Regions from separate parts of the Halomonas aquatica genome, predicted to be linked through region 1. Evidence: predicted binding sites of a transcription regulator. Region 1 holds the regulator's gene; the other holds the start of a gene.

Region 1 (4,192 bases):
TGATGGCGCTTTACATCGCCGACTGGTGGAAGGGCCTGCTGCGGGTCGAGGCCCTGGGACGCCGACTCTGGAAGCATCTCGAACCGCTGGGGCGTCGCCTGATGCCGGTCGTCAGGATCCCCCAGGCCTTAGCTCTGGGGGCCGTCTGGGGTTGGCTGCCCTGCGGCCTGGTCTACTCCATGCTGGCCTGGAGCCTGGCGATGGCCGATCCCTGGCGGGGCGCCGCCCTGATGGGCGCCTTCGGCCTCGGCACCCTGCCTGCCCTGCTGGCCACCGGCCTGGCGGCTCGCCAGCTTGGCTCCCTGATCCGCCACCCGGCCACCCGGACCCTCGCCGCGCTATCGATCATCGCCTTCGCCCTATGGCAGGTATGGACGCTGCTTCCCGCCACAGGGACCCACTGACGCCGGCGGCGATTCCGGCTTAGCTTGACACAGCTCAACGCGGCTCGAGATCCATGTCACTAGCATGAGGGCATGTTCCAGCGGAGTGCAGACCATGCCTGCTCGCGCGTCAGCCGCCGACCGTGACGGGGCCCTCTTCTCAGCGGCGTCGCCGGCCCCCGCCTATGCCTTCTACCCCACCACCCATGCGCTGAGTGACGATATCGGTGCCGAGGACTATCGCCAGGCGCTGGAGCACAGCAATGCGGCGGCACGCCCCCTGGCACTCTACGTCCATCTGCCATTCTGCCGGCAGGCCTGCTTTCACTGCACCCGCCAGCCGGTCATCACCTCGGATACCCGGCTTCCCGAGTCTTATCTCTCACGCCTCGACCGGGAGATGGTCCTGATCCGTCGCCACCTGGATCCCGCACGGGAAGTCCGCTCCCTGCATTGGGGTGGGGGCACTCCCACCTTCCTGGGCCTGAACCAGCTGAGTGACCTGATCGATCGACTGGATGCCCGCTTCCGGTTGGCCAGCGATCGAGGCAGGGAATATCTGGTCGAGATCGACCCACGTGAGGCGGATGTCCTCACCCTGCGTCATCTGGAAGCGCTGGGCTTCAACCGCCTGAGCCTGGAGGTGCTGGACCTGGATCCCGAGGTCCAGCAGGCGATCAACCGCATCCAGGGACGCGGTCTGACCGAGCAGCTGATCGACGAGGCAGAACGGCTGGGGTTCCACTCCGTGAACCTGGACCTGATCATCGGCCTTCCCCGCCAGACCCGGGACGGCTTCACCGCCACGCTTGCGCAGGTCATCGCCATGGCGCCGGAACGGCTGTCGCTGTTTCACTACCGCCACCATCCCGAACGCTTCCCGATCCAGAGACACATCCGCATCGCGGAGCTACCCGGCCCACAGGAGACCCTGGCGATGATGGATACGGCCTACCGGATGCTCGCCGCCGCGGGCTATGTCCATCTTGGCAGGGAGCGCTTCGCGCGGAGTGACGACCGCCTGACCAAGGACCGGCTGGCGGGGAGGAAGTGCGAGCGCCATGACCTGCTGGGGCTGGGCGTCACGGCCGTCTCCCGCCTGGAGGACCTGCATGTCCGCAACCCGCTGACCCTGGAGGCCTATGAGGCGGCCCTGGACCAGGGCCGCCTGGCCACCGCCGCCGGACACCGACTGAGCCTGGACGACCGGCTGCGCGGCGCCGCCATCGAGACGTTGATGAGCGAACTCACCCTGGATCTGGCGGCCCTCGGCGACGCTTTCGACCTGGACGCCGAGGCCCATCTCGCCGAACCCCTGTGGCGCCTGGCAGTGGCCGAGCGGGAGGGACTCGTCGAACGCCAGGACCAGCGACTCCTTGTCACGGCCAAGGGACGGCTGCTGGTCCGCCAACTGGCCACGGCCTTCGACGCCTATCCCCTCACGCCCTTGCCCAGGCAGTCATCACACGCCTCCTGAGGCATGTCGAGGAGGACTTTGCCGATGGGCGACAATCCCTCCATACTGTGGCTGGAGTCGTCATTCATGGAGGACAGCATGGCCGACACCGCTACCGGCAGCCCCCGTACACTATTGAACGAGACCCGCTGTCAGACCTGCAGCCTCAGTTCCCTCTGCCTGCCGCTGGCGCTCGAGTTGCAGGACATGGACCAGTTAGATGCCATCATCCGCCGTCGCGCACCGCTGAAGAAGGGAGATTCGCTGTTCCGTCAGGGCACCCCTTTCACCAGCGTTTTTGCAGTGCGCTCCGGCAGTCTCAAGCAGATGACCACCGAGGGCGGCGGCGAGGAACAGCTGACCAACTTCTATCTGCCCAGCGAGTTGGCAGGACTGGACGGCATCGGTGAGGCAAGCTATCCGGGCACAGTGGTGGCGCTGGAGACCACCACCGTCTGCGAGATCCCCTTCGACCGGCTCGAAGCCCTCTCCGAGACCCTGCCGGAGCTAAGGGGCCAGCTCTATCGCAGCATGAGCAAGGAGATGCGCGACGATCGCCGCATGATGCGCCTGCTCTCACGAAAGACCGCCGACCAGCGCCTGGCCACCTTCTTCACCAACCTGTCGGACCGCTTCCGTCGCCGCGGTTACTCCCCCTTCAGTTTCCGGCTGTCCATGTCCCGTGCCGATATCGGCAACTACCTGGGGCTTGCGGTGGAGACCGTCAGTCGCATCCTGGGCCGCTTCCAGACCCAGGGTCTGGTGGCCGTGTCCGGCCGCGAGGTGAACATCCTCGACCTTGAGGCGCTGATCGAGGTGGCCGAGCAGGAAGGCTGCCGTTGAGAGCGCCCATCAATTTCCGACCTCGACGACCACTCTTCACCTCGACAACTACTCATCTCTGCCCAGAAAAAACCCCAGCGGACCGTTCCAGTCGCTGGGGTTTTTCTTGACCGCGCGGACCTCTACGGCTCGTTGTGGAGGTCGATTCTGTCGGCCTGCATGCGGTCCTGCTTCTCCTCGAGGCCGGTGAAGTCGAAGAGCGCCCGGTCTGCCAGTTGCGAAGGTGCCACGTTGGTGACGGCCTTGAACATGCTCTCGAGTCGTCCGGGGTGAGTCTTCTCCCACTCCGCCAGCATCTCCTTGACCACCTGGCGTTGAAGGTTCGGCTGGGAGCCGCAGAGATTGCAGGGAATGATCGGAAACTCCATCAGCCGGGCAAACTCTGCGATGTCCGCCTCCCGACAGTAGGCCAGCGGGCGGATGACCATGTTCCTGCCGTCGTCCGAGAGCAGCTTGGGCGGCATCGCCTTGAGGCTGCCGCCGAAGAACATGTTGAGAAACAGGGTCTCGAGAATGTCTTCGCGATGATGCCCCAGCGCCACCTTGGTGGCACCGATCTCCTCGGCGAAGCCGTAAAGGGAACCGCGCCGCAGCCGAGAGCAGAGGGCACAGGTGGTCTTGCCCTCAGGGGTCTTCTCCTTCACCACCGAGTAGGTATCACGCTCGAGGATACGATAATCGACCCCGATGCCCGTCAGGTAATCGGGCAGCACGTGCTCGGGAAAGCCGGGCTGCTTCTGGTCCAGGTTGACCGCCACCAGGGAGAAGTTCACCGGTGCGTTGCGCTGCAGGTTGCGCAGGATCTCGAGCAGGGTATAGCTGTCCTTTCCCCCGGAGAGGCAGACCATCACCCGGTCCCCCTCATGGATCATCCCGTAGTCGATGATGGCATTGCCCACCTGCCGACGCAGCCGCTTCTGCAGCCTGTTGAATTCGCGCTTGCCTCGCGCATCGAGGCCTTCTGTGAGGGTCGCCGGTTCGGCGGGGCGGGAAGCGGAGTCGCGGGGGTCGAACATGAGGGCGTCTTGCATGGTCTCGGCGCTGCCTGGGCGGCTGGAAATGACGGGCGACTATCCTACCATCCTCGCCGCGACCAGGCGAAACGGCACCGGACCGCGCCAGGAATCAGCAGAAACGCTCGGCCTGCAAGAGGCTGTGCGCCATGCGCAGGTGAATCAACGCCGTGGTGACGGCATCACCCAGCGCCGTGTGCCGCCCCATCACCGGCACCCCCAGACGCTCGGCCACCTCCTCGAAGTGCGGCCGGATGTCCAGTTCGGGGCAGCGGCGACGCAACTGGCGATAATAAGCCTGCGCCACGTCGATGCCGGCATTGGGCAGGTCGAAACCGAACCGGGGCCGCAGGTAGCGGTTGAGGATGGCCAGGTCAACATCCAGGCGCCAGCCGATCAGGGGTCGATTTCCGACGAAGTCCAGGAACTGCGCCAGTGCCTCGTCGATGCCGGTTCCATCGTCCAGGTCGATGCCACGCAGGCCATGGAGTCGAATC
Region 2 (4,192 bases), on a different contig from region 1:
TGGGACCGCGAAGTGAAGCCTGCGTCAATCAAGACACATCAGGCGCTTCTGGCCGTAGACCCCGCCACATTGTCAGACGACGAACTGATGACCTATGTCGATCGTTGCCGAGACAACCTGCAACGCATGATTCATCAACATCACAGTTTCAACCTGGCGGCGATTCTTCCGGTGGGCGATTTCATGGCCCATGTCGGCGCATGGACAGGCCTGCCGATGGGCGAGTTTCTCGCGCTGACGCGTGGATCGGCACCGGAATCCGCCGGATCCTTTCCGGAGATGGATCGACTGGCCGAGGAAATACGCAACAGCCCGGATGCCCGCAAACTCCTGGAATCCGGTCAGGCGAGTGCGGACATCCTCGAACGGCTCTGCAATCAGCCGAGTTCGCTGGGTAAAGCGACGAGAGACTATCTTGGCGTGGTCGGCGACCGACTGCTCAACAGCCTTGATACCGGCGAACCCTCGGCCATCGAAGTGCCCGAGGCGCTAATCGCCCGGATCAGGATGGCCGTACAGCAGCACGAGCATCAGGACGTGGCCGTGACCGAAGCGGAAGTGTCCAGGCTGCGAGAGAAGATTCCCTCCGAACACCGCGCCCAGTTCGATGAGCTTCTCGACGAGGTGCGTCTGATGTCGCGGCTGCGTGACGAGCGTGGCTTCTACAGCGACGTCTGGGCGGGCGGTGTCATGAGACGTGCGCTGCTTGCCGCCGGAGCGAGGCTTGCCGCACAGGGTCGGATCGAAGCGGCGGCACATCTCGTCGAGGCAAGTTACAAGGAAATCCAGGCCCTTCTCAGCCGAAATGGCGGCCCCGGTGCTGCGGAACTCGCGGAACGCGCCAGGTATCGCAAGGAGCAGCGTGCCGAGAATGCGCCTTCTGAACTTGGCGATCCCGCCTCTCCGCCACCCCCCATGGACGGCCTGCCACCAGAGGTGATACGTGTGATGACCGCCCTGGGGACGGCCATTCAATCCCTCGGGGCCGAGCCTCAAGACAATCGCGACACTACCGTCGTCAAGGGAATCGGGGCAAGCCCCGGCACCTACAGTGGGATCGCGCGTGTCATCGACAGTACCGAAGATCTCGGTCGCCTCGAAGAGGGTGATGTGCTGATCACGGCCGCGACCACCGATTCCTTTAACATCGTCCTTCCCCTGCTCGGGGCCATCGTCACGAATGCAGGCGGCCTGCTATCCCATGCCGCCATCGTGGGGCGAGAATATGGCATCCCCGCCGTCGTCGGGACCCGCAACGCCACTGCGCGGATCGCGGACGGAACACCTGTGACAGTGGACGGAACGACAGGCGAAGTCCGGTTTGACGCTCCATGACACCGATTCCATTGTCGTCGGCCTGCGATGAGCAGGCCTACGGCGGAAAGGCGACGCAACTCGGCGCGGCGATCCGCGCCGGGCTTCCTGTGCCCGAAGGTTGCGCGCTCGACACCGCGTTCGTTGATGCGATCGCATCGGATGACCCCGGCGCACGGGCGGAACTTGCTGGAATATGTGCGCAGATACCCGGTCCGGTGGCGGTCAGATCCTCGGCCATCGGCGAAGACTCGGGTGGTGCGAGTTTCGCCGGACAGCATGCTACCGTTCTCAACGTCATGGGTTTCGAGGCTGTGTCGGACGCGGTTATGGTAGTGCGGAAATCGGCGTGGACGGAGTCTGCCCGCGCGTATCGCGACCGAGTCGGGGTGGACACGGACATACGCATGGGCGTGGTCATTCAGCGTCTTGTCGCCGCGGAGGTGGCCGGGGTGCTGTTCACCTGCAACCCCGTGACCGGACAAGACGAGCGTGTCGTCGAGGCCGTGTGGGGGCTGGGTGAAGCGGTTGTGCAGGGTCTTGTCATCCCCGATTGCTATCGCATGGATCGTGCCGGATGCCTCATCGAATGCCGCCCAGGCGTCAAGGATATCCGTATTCAGCGGTTGCCCGGAGGCCTGACCGCCAAGGAAGCCGTCGCGGAGCATCTTGTCGAGCATCCCTGCCTGGATGCGGAAAAACTGGCTGCGCTGCACGTTCTTGTGTCGCAGTGCGAGAGCGTGTTCGGTACTGGTCCACATGACATAGAATGGGCGTTCGAGCGCGAGATTCCGTACCTGCTGCAATTACGCCCGGTGACGAAATACTCGTCGGCCTGATCTGAAGTAGCCCCCAGCTTTTGTTCTTCATCAATCAGCGAGGTGTCCTCGGAGTTCCAGCGAGGGATTGAATCCTGATCCGACAAGGCTGAGATAGTAGGCGACAACCACACCCCAGAACCCGGCCGGCGAAATCGATTGTATGGCTCTGTAATCTCCCGCATTGATGCCAACATGTATGTTTTACGCAAGCGAGTCATGTAGAGTCACTCTGACGCGGGAATTAGAGGCCGGACCATGACCAACCAAGAAAGCCATGACGCCGCTTCCGACGTTCAACCTTTCCAGTCACAGGCCCAGGGCCTCGAAAGCCCCGAGGCGGAACGCCGTCTCCGGGAGTACGGCCCCAACAAGCTGCCCGAAGCGCCACTTCCCGGGCTCGCTGCGATTTTTTTCCGGCAATTTCTAAGTCCCTTCATCTATATTCTGCTGATTGCCGCGTTGGTCTCTTATTTCCTGGGACAGCTATCTAATGCCGTCTTTATCATGGCCGTGTTGCTGCTCAACGCCATCATCGGCACTATCCAGGAGTATTCCGCCCAGCGCTCGGCGTCCGCCCTGCGCAACATGGTGCGCGGCGAGGCCCACGTGATCCGCGACGGCATCGCCCGGCGCATCGATGTCGAGGCACTGGTGCCAGGGGATCTGGTGCTGCTCTCCTCCGGCGACAAGGTGCCGGCGGATATCCGCCTGGAGACCAGCCAAAGCCTGAGCATCAACGAGTCGATGCTGACCGGCGAATCCCTGGCCGTGACGAAGAACGCCCAGGCTGAGGTTCCGCATGAGGCGCCGCTGGCGGAACGGTCCAATCAGTGCTTTGCCGGCACGACGGTGACTCACGGCCGTGGCCAGGGGGTGGTCACCACCACCGGCCTCGATACCGAACTGGGCCATATTGCCCATGCAGTGAACGACACCGAGTCGTCTGAGGCACCGTTGATAATTCGTATTCGCCGGTTTACCTACCAGATGGCCGGCGCCATCGCTGTTGCGCTCCTGCTGCTTGTCGGCTTGATGTTCGTGCGCGGGGGTTACGGCACCGAAGGCATGATGCTTATGGCCATCGGCCTGGCGGTGTCCACGATTCCCGAGGGCCTGCCCGCAGCGCTGACGGTGGCCCTCGCCATCGGCATGCGGCGCATGGCCCAGCATTCGGTGATTATCCGCAGGCTGGTGGCGGTAGAGGCTCTGGGCTCCTGCACCTTTATCTGTTCCGACAAGACGGGGACCCTGACCGTCAACGACCTTACCATCCGACATGCCGTCCTGGCCGACGGCTCCACCTACAACATCACTGGCGAGGGGGTGGCCCCGGGTGGCGAGGTTATCGGGGAAGACCCCTCCCGGCTCGAGGACATGTGCATTACCGGCCTGCTGGCCAACGAGAGTTACCTGGATTATTCCGGCGGCGAATGGGTCTCGGACGGGGATATCGTGGATGTCGCCTTCCTGGTGCTGGCAAAAAAACTGGGGCTTTCGCTAAGCGATATCCGGGAACGGCGGGCCCGGCTGGATCTGATTCCCTATGAATCCGAACGCGCCTTCAGCGGCAGCCTCAATAAAGGCGACGAACACGAGCATTATGTCCTGCACGTGAAAGGCAGTCCCGAAAAATTGCTGAACATGTGCAGCCATATGAGCATGCCGGATGGAGATGTCCCCCTCCGCAGGGCCGCCATCGAGGCCCAGTTCGAAGACCTGGCAACCCGGGGCTATCGCATGATTGCCCTGGCGCGGTATCACACGGATGACGAGGCGGCCATCGAGCATCTGGGGCAAATGACCTTCCTGGGCATGGTCGCCATGATCGACCCGGTTCGCCCGGAGGCCAAAGAGGCTGTGCAGCGCTGTCGCCAGGGCGGCATCCAGGTGGCGATGATCACCGGGGACCACCCCGCCACGTCCCGAGCCATCGCGCTGGAGTTGGGCCTGTGCCGGGAGGAGGATCCGGTGGTGACCGGCGCCATGATTCGCGAGGCCACGACTAAAGGCGTCAAGGCCCTGGATGACCTGATCCGTCCCACCCGCGTATTTGCCCG

The links. The regulator FNR, encoded in region 1, switches genes on or off when oxygen is low (the NO sensors DNR and NnrR bind a similar motif). The targets are predictions, from matches to a motif close to TTGATNTANATCAA.
Region 2: ABE960_RS11835 (cation-translocating P-type ATPase) is a predicted target of FNR. The motif match lies at 2,174-2,187, and genes of this name have one in related genera.

What each region holds. Positions count from the first base shown of each region.
Region 1 covers NZ_JBEGCJ010000002.1:505,471-509,662, forward strand. Annotated here, with positions in the region: gene ABE960_RS05535 (sulfite exporter TauE/SafE family protein) at 1-404, shown strand, start outside; gene hemN (oxygen-independent coproporphyrinogen III oxidase) at 499-1,860, shown strand; gene fnr (fumarate/nitrate reduction transcriptional regulator Fnr) at 1,939-2,682, shown strand; gene ttcA (tRNA 2-thiocytidine(32) synthetase TtcA) at 2,805-3,713, opposite strand; gene ABE960_RS05555 (3'-5' exonuclease) at 3,808-4,192, opposite strand, start outside.
Region 2 covers NZ_JBEGCJ010000005.1:128,658-132,849, forward strand. Annotated here, with positions in the region: gene ABE960_RS11825 (PEP-utilizing enzyme) at 1-1,335, shown strand, start outside; gene ABE960_RS11830 (PEP/pyruvate-binding domain-containing protein) at 1,332-2,153, shown strand; gene ABE960_RS11835 (cation-translocating P-type ATPase) at 2,391-4,192, shown strand, end outside.